DNA from 4 places in the Streptomyces qianjiangensis genome. Region 3 is predicted to be linked to each of the others. Evidence: riboswitches for the same ligand, from Rfam matches in the RefSeq annotation. Region 3 holds a riboswitch; each other region holds the start of a gene.
What was found. A riboswitch is a leader RNA that binds a small molecule or an ion and turns the genes downstream of it on or off. The one in region 3 is predicted to bind cyclic di-AMP.
Positions count from the first base shown of each region.

Region 1 (3,597 bases), 4.0 Mb from region 3:
AGGCCCTGCCGGCCCAGTGCGGAGAGACGGGTGCCCAGCACCGCGGTCGCGGCGACGGCGGTGAGCGCGCCCGGTGTCCGCGCCTCGGCCACCCAGCGTCTGCGCTGCCACAGCAGCCCCACGGCGAAGTCCGCGGCCAGCGCCAGCCAGGCGACCGAAGCCATCGCAAGGGCGATCAGGGACAGGGCCTCGTACCCCGCCAGTTGCAGTCCGACCGACACGATGCCGGTCGCCATCACGGCGGCCCCGGCCGTCGGCGGGCGCCGCTTCCACCAGGCGCGCAGGGGTGAGGAGGCGGGCATGGGCCCGATGCTAAAGAGCCGTGCGCGCCTTGCGAGCGGGGCACGCGCGCGCGTGCCGGGAAAAACGCGCGGGTGCGGGACACGTGGGTGGGGGACAGGGGCGCGTGCGTGCGCGGTCGCGGTTCACCACGGCTGCGGCGCTCGCGTCACCACGGCCGCGGTGCTCGCGCCCCTGCCCCACCGATCTCTCTCACGCCGGCCGTACCACGCTGTGGATGATCGACGCGCCGCCGTAGTAGATCGACTCCTCGCGGACGTAGGCGCCGGGCTTCGGGGCGTGGATCATCATGCCGTTGCCGATGTAGATGCCGACGTGGCTGATGTCGTCGTAGAAGAAGATCAGGTCGCCGGGCTCGGCGTTGGTGAGCGAGACCGTGGTGCCCACGTTGACCTGGTCCCAGGTGGTACGCGGAAGGCTGACGCCCGCGGCCCGCCAGGCAGCCGAGGTGAGGCCGGAGCAGTCGTAGGAGTCGGGGCCGGTGGCGCCCCAGACGTACGGCTTGCCGATCTGGGCGCGGGCGAAGGCGATCGCCTTCGCGGCCTTGGTGGCGTACGAGGAGTCCGAGGACGAGCCGGTCGACCCCGTCGAGGTGGACGAGCCCGAGGAGCCCGAAGAACTGGACGAGCTCGACGAGCTCGAGGCGGCGGCCTTCTTCGCCGCCTCCTCGGCCGCCTGCTTCTTCGCGAGCTCCTCGGCTGCCTGCTTCTTGGCGAGCGCCGCGGCCTGGCGTGCGGCCTCCTCCTGCTTCTGCTTCTCGATCGCGGCGAGCCGGGCCTTCTCCTGTGCCGTCAGCGTGGACAGCAGCTCGCGAGCCGAGGAGAGCTTCTTCTGGACGGTGGCCTTGGCGGTCTTCAGCTCGTTCTGCGACTCGGTCAGCGTCTGGAGGCTCTTGGCGGCCTCCTGCCGCTTCTTCATGGTCGCCGACTGCTGGGTGACGTAGTCGTCGACCGCGCCCTTCTGCCACGAGGTCATCCGGCCCATCAGCTGGGTCTGGTCGAAGTAGTCCTGCGGGGAGTTCGAGAGCAGGAAGGTGGCGGTGTCGGGCGCGGCGGTCCCGGTGCGGTACTGGGCGGCGGCGAACGTACCCAGTTCCTCACGCGCCTTGTTGAGCTTGTCCGTGCGCCGCGCCACGTCGTCCAGCAGGGTGTCGACGGTCTTGCGCTGCTTGCCGGACTTCTCCTTGGCCGCGTTGTACTTCTCGGTCGCCGACTCCGCCTGGCGGTACAGGTCGTCGACCTTCTTCTCGACCTCCTCGATGCTCGGCTTGTCGCCGCCGGGGGAGGGCGTGGCGTTGGCGGTCTGGGAGAGCAGGGCCACGGAGGTGAGCGCGGCGGTGGCGATGGCGGGGGTGCGTATGCCTGCTACTAGGGAACTCGCGGGGCGCGACTTGCGGTGCGACGCCAAGGGAGGCGACTCCTTCCATGTTCCGCCTACCGAGTTAGCTGTCGGGTTCGGGCGGGTGGTTCGGAAGGGTTGCCCTACGGCCGCTTCTCCGGGGGGAGGTTCGGCCGATTCACCCCAAGGTCGGTTGGGTCCCCGGCTCCAGGTGCCGTGGCGGGCACACCGGACTCGGCGGAGGCCGCGCGGCCCGGCGACGTTCGCCGGTGGGGGTCGTACGGCCCGCCCGAGACGGTAGCCAACTGGTGTGGCCCGTGTGAAGGTTGATGGGCGATATGCCCGATACATTTTCGTGACCTGATGCAGAATTCCGCCCGTGTGACAGCATGCCTGCGGAGCGTGAGACAGTTGTCCGGCTCATGCATCGGGAAGATCCCCGCGAGATCCCCCGCGCGCGGGGCCGGTCCCGTTTCCGGGGCGGCGGTCGTTTGTCGGTGGGGCGCCCTAGACTCGGAGAGCGATGAGCAGCCTCTTTGACGACAGCTTCCTGGCGGACCTCCAGACCCCTCACGGGCGCGAGGAGGAGCCTCCGCCGCCGCCCGAGGACGATCACGCTCCGGAGTCGGTTCCGGACGATCTGTTCGGTGGGAAGTTCGACGTGCCGCCGGACCGGGACAACTACTACCGCGACGGCGCCCCGCGCCCGGTGATCGACGCCGCGGCGCTGCTGGAGGGGCTGAACGAGAACCAGCGCGCGGCCGTCGTCCACGCCGGTTCCCCGCTGCTCATCGTGGCCGGCGCCGGATCCGGCAAGACCCGTGTGCTCACGCACCGCATCGCCCACCTGCTGGCCGAGCGGAGCGTGCACCCGGGCCAGATCCTCGCGATCACCTTCACCAACAAGGCCGCGGGCGAGATGAAGGAGCGCGTCGAGCACCTCGTCGGCCCGCGCGCGAAGGCGATGTGGGTGATGACCTTCCACAGCGCGTGTGTGCGCATCCTGCGCCGCGAGAGCAAGAAGCTCGGCTTCACGTCGTCGTTCTCGATCTACGACGCCGCCGACAGCAAGCGTCTGATGGCCCTGGTCTGCCGCGACCTGGAGCTCGATCCCAAGCGCTTCCCGCCGAAGGCCTTCAGCGCCAAGATCTCGAACCTGAAGAACGAGCTGGTCGACGAGGAGGACTTCGCCGCACAGGCCGCCGACGGCTTCGAGAAGACCCTCGCCCAGGCCTACGCGATGTACCAGTCGCGGCTGCGCGAGGCGAACGCCCTCGACTTCGACGACCTGATCATGACGACGGTCAACCTGCTGCGCGCCTTCCCGGACGTCGCCGAGCACTACCGCCGCCGCTTCCGCCATGTCCTCGTCGACGAGTACCAGGACACCAACCACGCCCAGTACGCCCTCGTGCGCGAGCTCGTCGGCACCGCCGGGCACCCGGTGGACGTACCGCCCGGCGAGTACGACCTCCAGCCCGCCGAGCTGTGCGTCGTGGGTGACGCCGACCAGTCCATCTACGCCTTCCGCGGCGCGACGATCCGCAACATCCTCCAGTTCGAGGAGGACTACCCGGACGCGACGACGATCCTCCTGGAGCAGAACTACCGCTCCACCCAGACGATCCTCTCCGCCGCCAACGCGGTCATCGAGCGCAACGAGTCCCGCCGCCCCAAGAACCTGTGGACCAACGCGGGCGCGGGCGCGCACATCACCGGCTATGTCGCCGACACCGAGCACGACGAGGCGCAGTTCGTCGCCGACGAGATAGACCGCCTCACGGACGCGGGCGAGGCGAAGGCGGGCGACGTCGCCGTCTTCTACCGCACCAACGCGCAGTCCCGTGTCTTCGAAGAGGTCTTCATCCGCGTCGGCCTGCCCTACAAGGTCGTCGGCGGCGTCCGCTTCTACGAGCGTAAGGAGGTCCGGGACGTCCTGGCCTACCTGCGCGTCCTGGC
Region 1 is NZ_CP106798.1:5,288,951-5,292,547, forward strand. It holds gene N8I87_RS24525 (tellurite resistance/C4-dicarboxylate transporter family protein) at 1-302, opposite strand, end outside; gene N8I87_RS24530 (C40 family peptidase) at 493-1,707, opposite strand; cyclic di-AMP (ydaO/yuaA leader) riboswitch at 1,716-1,888, opposite strand; gene pcrA (DNA helicase PcrA) at 2,162-3,597, shown strand, end outside.
Region 1: it holds a riboswitch for cyclic di-AMP, as region 3 does, so the genes downstream of both, N8I87_RS24530 (C40 family peptidase) here and N8I87_RS06005 (C40 family peptidase) in region 3, are expected to answer to the same signal.

Region 2 (3,597 bases), 3.7 Mb from region 3:
CCGTACCACGACACGGTGCTCCGTCTGGTCGAACACCTCCCGCGCGACCGCGTCCGCGGCATCGTCGGCCCCTGGCCGCACGAGTACCCCGACCGCGACCGGCCGCCCGGCCCGGCGATCGGCTTCCTCCAGGAGACCCTGCGCTGGTGGGACCGCTGGCTCAAGGACGGCAGCCCGTCCGACGGCGCCTCCGCCCCGGCGGACCCCCTGGACCGGCCGCTCCTGCGCGCGTACGTCCTCGACTCCCGTCCGCCGGCCACGACCTACGACACCCTTTCCGGCCGCTGGGTCGGCGAGCCGCAGTGGCCCTCACCCCACGTGACGAGCATCACGCACCGGCTCCGGGGCGCCCCCGTTCTCGTGCGGTCCCCGATGCACACCGGCATCGACGCCGGCCGCCTCGTCCCGATCGGGAACGACGCCGACCTGCCGCCCGACCAGCGGGAGGAGGACGCCCGTTCGGTCTGCTTCGAGTTCGCGGTGACGGAGGAGACCTGGGTGCTGGGGCGGCCCGGGGTGCGGCTGCGGCTGACCTCCCGGGTGCCGCGCGGCCAGGTCGTCGCACGGATCTGCGACGTCGCCCCGGACGGCGCCTCGACGCTGGTCGCCCGGGGCGCGCTCAACCTGTCCGCGCGCCACGGCGACGACCGGTCGGTGCCCTGGACGCCGGGCACCACGCAGGACGTGACCTTCGAGCTGAGCGGCATCGGCCATGTCTTCCCGCCCGGCCATCGCATCCGCCTCGCCGTCTCCTCCGTGTACTGGCCCTGGCTCTGGCCCGAGCCGGACTCGGCGGCGGGCTTCACCCTGGACCCGGCGGGCAGTTCGCTCGAACTGCCGGTGCGCGAACGGACGCCGGACCCGACGATCACCTTCGAGGAGCCGGAGCAGGCGGAGCCGCTGGGCAGCAGTTTCCCGCCCACGCTCGACGAACCGCGCCCCGAGCGGCTGGTGGTGCGGGACCTGGCGAAGGGCGAGTGGCGTCTGGAGGTCGACCCGCGCCACGGCGGCACGCGGCAGTACCCCGACGGACTGGAGTGCACCGAGGACGCGCGGGAGACGTACACGATCACCGAGAAGGACCCCCTGTCGGCCCGCACCCACTCGGAGTGGTCGATCCGGCTGCACCGTCCGGAGTCGGCCTGGGACACGACGGTCAGGACCCGGTCGGACATCACCTGTGACGCGGAACACTTCCTCGTCTCCGACGAGGTGATCTGCGCGGAGGGCGGCGAGGTGGTCTTCCACCGGACGTGGGAGAAGCGCGTCCGGCGGAGCCCCGTGAACCCCCTGTGACCTGCATGTCTGATTTGCCGTGAATGTTATTCCGTGAGTTGGGTCACGCCACCTCATGTCGGCTCACATCCACCCAAACACCCGTTTGCCCTTTTCCCACCGGCCAGTTGAGGCTGTGCAACCGCAAAGGATCAAGTGCCCCATACGCCTCACACCAAGGTCAATCGGTGCGTTCTGTGAATCAGGTACTTGTTCCCGACATGTGCTCTCGCATAGCTTCCGGGCCAGTCAGGCGGAACGCCGAATCCTGCCGCCGCCCGACGTAACCCATCGACGAACTCATTCGCGTAGGCAGGAGCGGGGGACCCAGGTAGACCGCCGGACCGGACGACACACGTCGCACGGAACGGCTCGGGGTGAAGTCGCGCAGCCTCAGGGCGGCACGGCCGGGCACCTCCCCGCCCGAACCCGACAGCTCACCTCGCAGGCGACGGAGAGGAAGTCCCCCATGTTCGCTGCCGCTCAGCCCCGCCGCACCAACCGCCTCGTCCGCAAGCTCGCCGTCGTCGGCACCGGCGCCGCGGTGCTCGCCCTCCCGCTCATCGGCGCGACCACGGCCTCGGCCGCCCCCGCCGCCACGCCCGCCGCGGCCGCCACGGCCGAGACGACCCTGGCCGGCTACCCGAACAACCTCGACGGCTGGATCCGTGAGTCCCTCGCCATCATGAAGGAACGGCACATTCCGGGCTCGTACAACGGCATCTACCGCAACATCATGCGTGAGTCGTCGGGCAACCCGCGGGCCATCAACCTGTGGGACTCCAACGCGGCCAAGGGCATCCCGTCCAAGGGCCTGCTCCAGGTCATCGACCCGACGTTCAACGCGTACCACGTGGTCGGGACGTCGTTCGACATCTACGACCCGGTCGCCAACATCACCGCCGCCTGCAACTACGCGGCCGCGCGGTACGGCTCGATGGACAACGTCTTCGGCGCGTACTGACGGACGTTTCGGGGAGTACCGGCGGCCCCCCCGAAACGGGAGAGCTACGCGAAGAGTCTTTCGAGGACGACGGCGATGCCGTCGTCCTCGTTCGACAAGGTGATCTCGTCGGCCACCGCCTTGAGTTCGGGATGGGCGTTGGCCATCGCCACACCGCGGGCGGCCCAGTCGAACATCGGGATGTCGTTGGGCATGTCCCCGAAGGCGATGGCCCGCCGGGCGCTCAGCCCCAGGTGTTCGGCGGCCAGCGCCAGACCGGTCGCCTTCGTGATGCCGCACGGCTGGAGTTCGACGGTCCCCGGCCCGGACATGGTGACCGTCGCCAGCGAACCCACGACATCACGGGCAGTCGCCGCCAACTCGTCGTCGGACAGCGCGTGATGGCGGAGCAGGACCTTGCTGATGGGTTCGCACCACAGATCGTCGCGCCGCTGGACCCGTACGGCGGGCAGGGTGGGGTGCGGCATCAGATACCCCGGCTCGATGAGCGTGAGCCCGTCCACCCCGTCCTGGTCGACGGCCGCGTACACCTGACCCACCTCGGCCTCGATCTTGCCGAGCGCGGTCTCGGCCAACTCCGGGTCCAGGGTGACCGACCACAGCAGACGGTCCGCGCCGGCGTCGTACAACTGCGCGCCCTGTCCGCACACCGCGAGCCCCCTGCTGCCGAGTTCATCGAGCAGCGGCCGTACTCTCGGCGCCGGGCGCCCCGTCACCACGAGGTGCTGCGCACCGGCCCCCACCGTCCGCGCGAGCGCCGCGCGGGAGCGGTCGGAGAGGGTGTCGTCGCCGCGGAGCAGCGTCCCGTCCAGATCGGTGGCGACGAGTGAATAAGCGGGGGGAGCGGCCATGATCAGAGAATACGGACAACATGCCGCCGCGACTCATCCCTGTCCCAGCCGTTGTTCTCAACCCCACGGGGTCCGCGCGGAGATGCTGCCACCGCCCGTCGTCAGTGGTGCGCGTTAGGTTGCTGTCACCGCGCCGAGGGAGCCGAGGAAACGGGGGCGGATGTGGTGACGGACCGGCGGGACGTCTTCCGGAGGTATCTGCGCGAGGCGGCGCCCGCCGTTCTCGCGCGCTTTCCCGAGGAGTCGAGGCCCGAGATCTACGCCCTCTCCTTCCGTATCTGGCGCATCGACTACGACGAGCGCCACCCCTATGTGGCCATCGGCTACAACACCGAGACCCAGTGCGAGCTGGAGAAGCGCCACGGGGACCCCGGTGAGGCCCGCTGGCACTACGCGTGCTGGCTCCTGGACGGATTCGAGATGCTCGGCAACGTCCCCGAGGACCCGGTCGGCGCACCGCTGTACGTCGAGGAGGTCAAGGAACTCGGCCTGTGGTTCGACGGTGAC
Region 2 is NZ_CP106798.1:5,074,869-5,078,465, reverse strand. It holds gene N8I87_RS23470 (CocE/NonD family hydrolase) at 1-1,296, shown strand, start outside; cyclic di-AMP (ydaO/yuaA leader) riboswitch at 1,558-1,739, shown strand; gene N8I87_RS23465 (transglycosylase SLT domain-containing protein) at 1,745-2,239, shown strand; gene N8I87_RS23460 (HAD family hydrolase) at 2,284-3,090, opposite strand; gene N8I87_RS23455 (hypothetical protein) at 3,253-3,597, shown strand, end outside.
Region 2: it holds a riboswitch for cyclic di-AMP, as region 3 does, so the genes downstream of both, N8I87_RS23465 (transglycosylase SLT domain-containing protein) here and N8I87_RS06005 (C40 family peptidase) in region 3, are expected to answer to the same signal.

Region 3 (3,597 bases):
TACGGGTCCGGCCCACCCGCGAGGGCGGCAAGACCGTCTCCATCGAACTCCCCTGGACGGTACCCGCCCAGCCGGTCACGGCCGCTGGACAGCAGGAGCCGTGATACTCAGCCCCCCGCCGTCTGCTGCGCACGTCCGAACGCCCCGCGCAGCAGGGCCCGGAAGGCGTCGGCGGCCGGAGCCACCTCGTCGGCCCGGTACGCGACCGAGATCGTACGTCGCAGCTCTCCTGCCCCCAGCGGGCGCACCCCGACCGGAGTGACCGCCGTCCGCGCCACCATCTCCGGTACGACGGCCACGCCGAGCCCGGCACTCACCAGCGCGCACACCACGGCGTAGCCCGGGGTCGGCACCAGTACGGACGGCGTGGCCCCCGCCTGCGCCAACAGCGCCTCCACTCCCTGCCGGGCGGGCAGTTGCGGCGCCATGCTGACCAGCGGCTGACCCGCAAGCTCCGACAGCGGCAGCCGGGAGGAGCCACTGCTCAGGGCATGCCCCGGGGCTGTCACCAGGACCAGCTCGTCGACCAGCACCGGCTCCAGACCCACCGAGGACGGCACCGGAACCGGCTCCGCCGGGTGATACGCGTGCGTCAGCGCCAGGTCCACCTCTCCGGCCGCCACCGCCGCCACGCCGGCCGGGGGATCGTAGTCCGCCACCGACAGCTCCACATCCGGATGCGCCCGGCGGAACGCGCTCAGCACCGGCGGCAGCAGATGGATCCCGGCCGTCGGAAACGTACCGAGCCGGAGTGTGCCGCCCGACAGACCGGCCAGCCGGGCCAGTTCGTGCCGGGCCCGCTCCAACTCGTCCAGCACCCGGCGGGCCCGGGCCACCAGCAGCTCGCCCGCGTCCGTCAGCCGCGCCCCGCGGTGGTGCCGGACCAGCAGCGCCGTCCCCGCCTCCCGCTCCAGCTTGGCCAGCTGCTGGGAGAGCGCGGGAGGTGTGTAGCCGAGCCGCTCGGCGGCACGCGTGATGGACCCCGCCTCCGCCACCGCGACGAGGGCGGCGAGTCGGGTGGGGTCGTACATACCGGTTGCCTGCCCGAAGGAGTGCCCAAAGGAATGCCCAATGGGTGCGAGCCCAAAGGAATGCTTAAGGATAACCCAGGAGATCCTAAATACCTGCTGAAGGTCCGTCCGCGGCAGGCTGGGCGCCATGGACGGACAGCTCCTCGCCTTCACCGGGATCGCCGCCGGCATGGTCGCCATGCCCGGCGCCGACTTCACCGTCGTCGTACGCAACGCACTGGTCTCCCGCCGGGCGGGCATCGCCTGTGCGCTCGGCATCGCGTGCGGGCTGCTCGTCCACACGGCACTGGTGGCTGCGGGGGTCGCCGCGGTCCTGGTCGCCGTGCCCCCGCTGTTCCGCACTCTGCAGCTGCTCGGCGGCGCGTATGTGCTGTATCTGGGCGGACGGACGCTGTGGTCGCTGCGGCAGCCGCAGGGCGGCGACACGGACGGCGGCACGGCCTCTGCCGCACACCCGCTGCGTCAGGGGTTCACGACCAACGCCCTCAACCCCAAGGTCTCGCTGACCTTCCTCAGCCTGCTGCCCCAGTTCGTACCCGCGGGCAGTGCCGCGCTGCCGAGGACCCTGCTGCTCGCGCTGATCGTGATCGGGCTGACCCTGGTGTGGTTCCCGACGGTGGCGCTGCTGGTGGACCGGCTCGGCCGGTGGCTGCGCCGGCCGCGGGCCGCCATGGCCCTGCAGTCGGCGACCGGTGTGGCGCTGACGGTTCTGGGCGCCGCCCTGCTCATCGAACCGCTCCTGGCGTGACACCGGGTCAGGCCGGAGCGGACCCGAGGGGGTGACGGCGCGACATCGCCCGTCACCCCCTCGGGCGGGTCAGCTGACCCGGCCGTACCAGACGCTCCTCGTCCAGATCTTCTGCAGCTTCACCACGTCCCCGGTCTTCGGGGCGTGCCAGATCTTCCCCTTCCCGGCGTAGATCCCCACGTGGTACACGCTGGAGCCCGAGTGGAAGAAGACCAGGTCACCGGCCTTGCGGTTCTTGGCCGAGATGTGGTGGGTCTTGTTGTACTGCTGGGCGGCCGTACGGGGCAGGCTCTTGCCCGCCTTCTTGTACGAGTACAGCGTGAGCCCGGAGCAGTCGAACCTCCGCGGCCCGGTGGCGCCCCACTTGTAGGGGGACCCCTTCTTGGAAGCCGCGACCTGGAGTGCCTTCGTCGCCATCGTCGCGGCCGATGCGTCGGCGGCGACACCCGGAACCACGATCGAGCCGCCCACGGCGGCGATGGTGAGGGCCGAGGCCGTACCGGCCCGGGCCATGAGCGACGGGACACGATTGAGCGCAGTCATGCGCAACCCTTCGTCAGCCGCCTGTGAAGGATGACCTGTCGGATTCGGGCTGGCGAAGTTGCCCGGCCGCGTTGCCGCGGCTTCACCCCAAGGGCTGCTCGGAACGAACAAACAGACGAACGAACATCCGTTCCGGCGACCCGTCTTGCTTGGGTCCTCCACTCCTGCCGATCCACTCCTGTCGACCGGTCATCCGGGCGGCGGCAGGACTCGGCGTCCGCCCGGACCGCCCCGCCGCTGTGGCGGGGGCTTGTCGTCAGACAGGGATCTTCACTCACAGGTGTCCGAAAATCCCAATGGAATCGGGGATTTGTGGTGTTACTCACCACTCACCCGTTCGGGTGGACATCGCTGTGTTCGAGTCATGGCCGAGGGGGGCAGGTACCCCCGGACCAGCGCGGAAGCACCTCACCGTCCCCCTCGGGCAAGCGTGTTGTGCAACCTCCACGGCCTCGGAAACGGACCTGCGACTACTCCAATCAGCGGTACGCCCTTTGGGTCGTTTCAACTCCGGTCCGGACGGCAGTGCGTCAATCGGCGGCGTGGGGTGGGACGGTGACCCTCGCGGTCCGGCGTTCGCCGTCCAGCACCCGCAGTGCGCGTGCCAACGTGGCCGCGTGCAACTCCGTCTCGCCGCGCTGGTGCATGAGGGTCAGCGCGTCGCGCAACTCGGCCGCCGCACGGACCAGTGCCTGGGCGGCCCGCAGCCCGCTGTAGGTGCCCTCGTGCCGGGCCGGATTGATCCGACCGAGCAGGTCGACCACATCGAGGTAACGGTCGATCAACTCACCCTCGGCCCGCGTCAGGGCGGGCAGCGGCGGCAGTTCCGGAGGCATCATCCGCCGGCTCACCCCGCGTCCCGGGTGATGCGGGAGGCGTTGCGGCTGGTGATGATCCCGTCCACCAGCCCGTATTCCAGCGCGCCCGGCGCGTCCAGGATCAGATCCCGCTCCAGGTCCTCGTGGACCTGTTCCGGGCTGCGTCCCGTGTGCCGGACGAGCATTCCTTCGAGCAGGGCCCGGGTCCTGCTCAACTCCTCGGCCTGGATGACGAGGTCACTCGGTTGGCCCTGAACCGGCTCGGCCAGTGAGGGCTGTCGGATCAGCACACGTGCGCCGGGCAGCGCGAACCGCTTGCCCGGTGTCCCGGCGGCGAGCAGCAGCGCGGCGGACGAGCCGGCCTGCCCCAGGCAGACCGTCTCCACGTCGCAGCCGACGTACCGCATCGTGTCGTAGATCGCCGCCATCGCGGTGAACGAGCCGCCGGGCGAGTTCA
Region 3 is NZ_CP106798.1:1,326,385-1,329,981, reverse strand. It holds gene N8I87_RS06020 (ATP-binding protein) at 1-104, shown strand, start outside; gene N8I87_RS06015 (LysR family transcriptional regulator) at 108-1,031, opposite strand; gene N8I87_RS06010 (LysE family translocator) at 1,159-1,779, shown strand; gene N8I87_RS06005 (C40 family peptidase) at 1,849-2,322, opposite strand; cyclic di-AMP (ydaO/yuaA leader) riboswitch at 2,326-2,532, opposite strand; gene N8I87_RS06000 (hypothetical protein) at 2,853-3,161, opposite strand; gene N8I87_RS05995 (ATP-dependent Clp protease proteolytic subunit) at 3,170-3,597, opposite strand, start outside.

Region 4 (3,597 bases), 2.8 Mb from region 3:
CGGCGGCACCATCCACACCCAGCTGCTCCGACAGGGCCTCGCCGACGAACTCCAGCTGGTCCTCGCGCCGCTTCTGGTGGGGGATCCGGCGGCGCCCCGGCTGTTCGGCCCCGGGGGCTACCAGGGCGGGCGGCTCCGGCTCCTGCAGACGCGTCGCATCGAGGACGTCGTACTGATGCGGTACGAGCCGACGGCACCCGGCACCGGGCGGTCCGTCACCGCGGCGGACCGGCACTGGATGCGGATCGCCTGTGACCTCGCGGCGCTGTGCCCGCCCTCGGAGACCGCCTTCAGCGTGGGCGCTGTCGTGGTGGCCGCCGACGGCACCGAGCTGGCCCGCGGTCACTCGCGGGAGGGCGACGACCCGGTCGTGCACGCCGAGGAGGCGGCGCTGGCCAAGATCGACCCGGCCGACCCGAGGCTGGCCGCCGCCACGGTGTACAGCAGCCTGGAGCCCTGCGCCCGCCGGGCGTCACGGCCCGCTCCCTGTGCGCGGCTGATCCTGGACGCCGGGGTACGGCGGGTGGTCACGGCCTGGCGGGAGCCGGACACGTTCGTGCCGGGCGCCGACGGCAGCGGGCTGCTGACGGGCCAGGGCGTGGATGTCGTCGTGCTGCCCGAGTACGAGGACCGGGCCAAGGCGCCGAACCGCCATCTGCCGGCCCTCGAATAAACCTGTGCGCTTGCACCCCTGAGCATGACGTATGCTTGAGGCACACCGACGCGGGGTGGAGCAGCTCGGTAGCTCGCTGGGCTCATAACCCAGAGGTCGCAGGTTCAAATCCTGTCCCCGCTACTCAAGGCTCAGGGCCGGAATCCAGTTCATGGATTCCGGCCCTGGGTGTTTTGTGCGACCAGGCGACGGCCAGGCGATTATCACGAAGAGTGACCGGACGAAAGCCCTCCGCATAACATCTGAGTCACCATCAAAAACGTTGTGACTCGTGTGCTGCGGTCAACTCGCCCGATTTTCATCGGTCGTGGCAGGTAAGTCCCGCAGTAAAAACATTAATGATCAAGCAGAACGGCTTGGAATCTGACAGCTGGGTCTATTAACGTTCGATAACGCAGCGCGGTCGTCCCAGCCGTCACAAGAGTCGGCTCCGTGCGCACGCGCCGAATCCCGCAAGGGAACCGGGGAACCACCACCTTGGGGTGAATCACGCGGATGCCGCCGTGGAGGCACGGCCTGTATGCGCGCGTAGGAGACCTTCCTGCTCCGAACCCGTCAGCTAACCCGGTAGGCGACGGAAGGAAAGGAGTACGCCCGCGTGGCGTCCAACCGGCCTGCCCCCACAGCCCCATTCGTGCCGAGCGAGCACACCGAGTCCTTCGGCTACGGCAGCTACCGCACCGACGAGGGCCCGTGGGAGGAGTGGAACCCCACCGAGGAGTCCCTCAGCCCGGTACGCGGCCGGCACCGCGTCGGCAAGCAGCGCGGCGGCGGACTCGCCCGTAGCTCCACGGTCCTGGGCGTCGGCGTCATAGCAGCCGTCGGCGCGGGCGGCATGGCCAGCGCCAACACCGGCAAGCCGCCGGTGTCCATCTCCATGCCCGACCTGCCCTCCGTCAGCTCCCTGCTCGGCGACAGCACCCCGGACGAGGCCCCCGCCAAGGGCTCCGCGACCGCGCTCAGCAGCGTCGGCACGACCTCCGCCGACCGCACCCAGGGCGCCTCCGACGCCGGTGAGGCGCTGCGCAACCGCATCATGGCCCAGGCCGAGAAGCAGCAGGGCCAGGTCGAGACCAAGGCCGCCGCCGCTGCCGCGGCCGCCGCGGACAGGCAGGTCGCCGCCGCGGCCGCCAAGGCCGAGAAGGAGGCCGCCGCCAAGGCCGCCGACGCCAAGGCGGCGGCGGAGGCCGCGGCCAAGAAGAAGGCCGAGGCCGCGCGCCTGGCCGCGCTGGCCAAGCAGTACACGCTGCCGACCTCCTCGTACACGATCACCTCGACCTTCGGTCAGGCCGGCGCCATGTGGTCCTCCGGCTACCACACCGGCCTCGACTTCGCCGCGCCCACGGGCACGCTCATCAAGGCCATCCACAGCGGCACGATCACCGAGGCGGGCTGGGCCGGCTCCTACGGCTACCGCACGATCCTCACCCTCGACGACGGCACCGAGCTGTGGTTCTGCCACCAGTCCTCGATCAGCGTCTCCGCCGGGCAGAAGGTCAGCACCGGCGACGTCATCGGCCGCGTCGGCGCCACCGGTAACGTCACGGGCCCGCATCTGCACCTGGAGGTCCACCCGGGCGGCCAGGCCACCGGGACCGACCCGATGACATGGCTGCGGGGCAAGGGCCTCAACCCCTGACCCAACCTGTCGAACCCCCGGCGGTCCTGACGGCACCCCCCGACGTCAGGACCGCCGGTCAGGTGTTTGCGGGACCTCTTCCGAGTCGGCGCAGCCGTGTGCCACGCCTGTCCGCTGCGCCCTAAGGCCGATAGGGGTTGTACGCGGGATACGGCGCGGCCGGGTACCCGTACTGCACCGGCATCCCGTACGGCACCTGTGGCCCGTACGGGATCTGCGGCCCGTACACCGGCCGGGGCGGCGCGGACATCCGGGCCGCGTACTCCATCGCCGGACGGGCCACCTGGCGTCGCTTCCACAGCTCGGCCAGCAACTCCCGCTCCCGTACGACGTAGTCGGCCCCCGCGCGGCCCCGGCGCCCGCGATGGCGCAGGAACGCCAGTGCCGTCGCGTCCGCCTCGTACTGCCCCACGGCGCGCGCCGCCTGCTTGCCCAGGTGGTGGCCGGCGTAGTCCCGGGCCATCTGCCGTGCCCGCATCGAGCCGAGCACGAACGGTTCGGCGGGCCCGAGCCACCCGGCGAAGACATACACGGGCAGTTCCTCGCGCACGGTCCGCAGTTCGCGCTGCCGTGTCCAGATCGCCAGCCAGGTCAGCAGCCCGAACGCGGGCACCATGAACGCTGCGTACACCGCGAAGAACCCGTACGGGCCGAAGGTCGAGGAGCCGTTCCAGAACGCGTGCATGCTCATCGCGAGCAGCAGCCCGCCGAGCGGCACCAGCACCCGCCGCACATGCTGCCGCTCGGCGGAGAGCGCGGCGATGCCGAAGCCGATGCCGGTGAGGACGGTGAAGAGGGGGTGCGCGAACGGGGACATCACGACGCGCACGAAGAACGTCGCGGCCGTGACGGAGGCGATGCCGCGGTCGCCGGTCATCTGGTCGGTGCCGAAGGCGGTGCCGAGATAGAGGATGTTCTCGGTGAAGGCGAACCCGGTGGCGGTGACCCCCGCTATCACCACGCCGTCCACGATCCCGGTGAAGTCCCGTCTGCGGAACAGGAAGACGAGGAGTACGGCCGCCGCCTTGGAGGACTCCTCCACGATGGGCGCTATGACGGTGGCGCCGAGGGTGTCGGCGCCGGACGGATCGGCGGTGGTCGTGGCTATCCACCGCGTCGCGAAGCTGTTGGCCACGATGGCTATCAACGCCGCCGCGCAGGCGCCCCAGGCGAACGCGAAGAGCAAGTTCCGCCAGGGCCCCGGCTCGACCCGGTCGAGCCAGCGGAAGGCGGCTATGAGCAGGGGCACGGGCAGCACGGCGAGACAGATCCCGACCAGGAACCC
Region 4 is NZ_CP106798.1:4,156,712-4,160,308, reverse strand. It holds gene N8I87_RS19110 (dihydrofolate reductase family protein) at 1-673, shown strand, start outside; tRNA gene N8I87_RS19105 (tRNA-Met) at 723-796, shown strand; cyclic di-AMP (ydaO/yuaA leader) riboswitch at 1,105-1,262, shown strand; gene N8I87_RS19100 (M23 family metallopeptidase) at 1,272-2,312, shown strand; gene N8I87_RS19095 (PrsW family intramembrane metalloprotease) at 2,434-3,597, opposite strand, start outside.
Region 4: it holds a riboswitch for cyclic di-AMP, as region 3 does, so the genes downstream of both, N8I87_RS19100 (M23 family metallopeptidase) here and N8I87_RS06005 (C40 family peptidase) in region 3, are expected to answer to the same signal.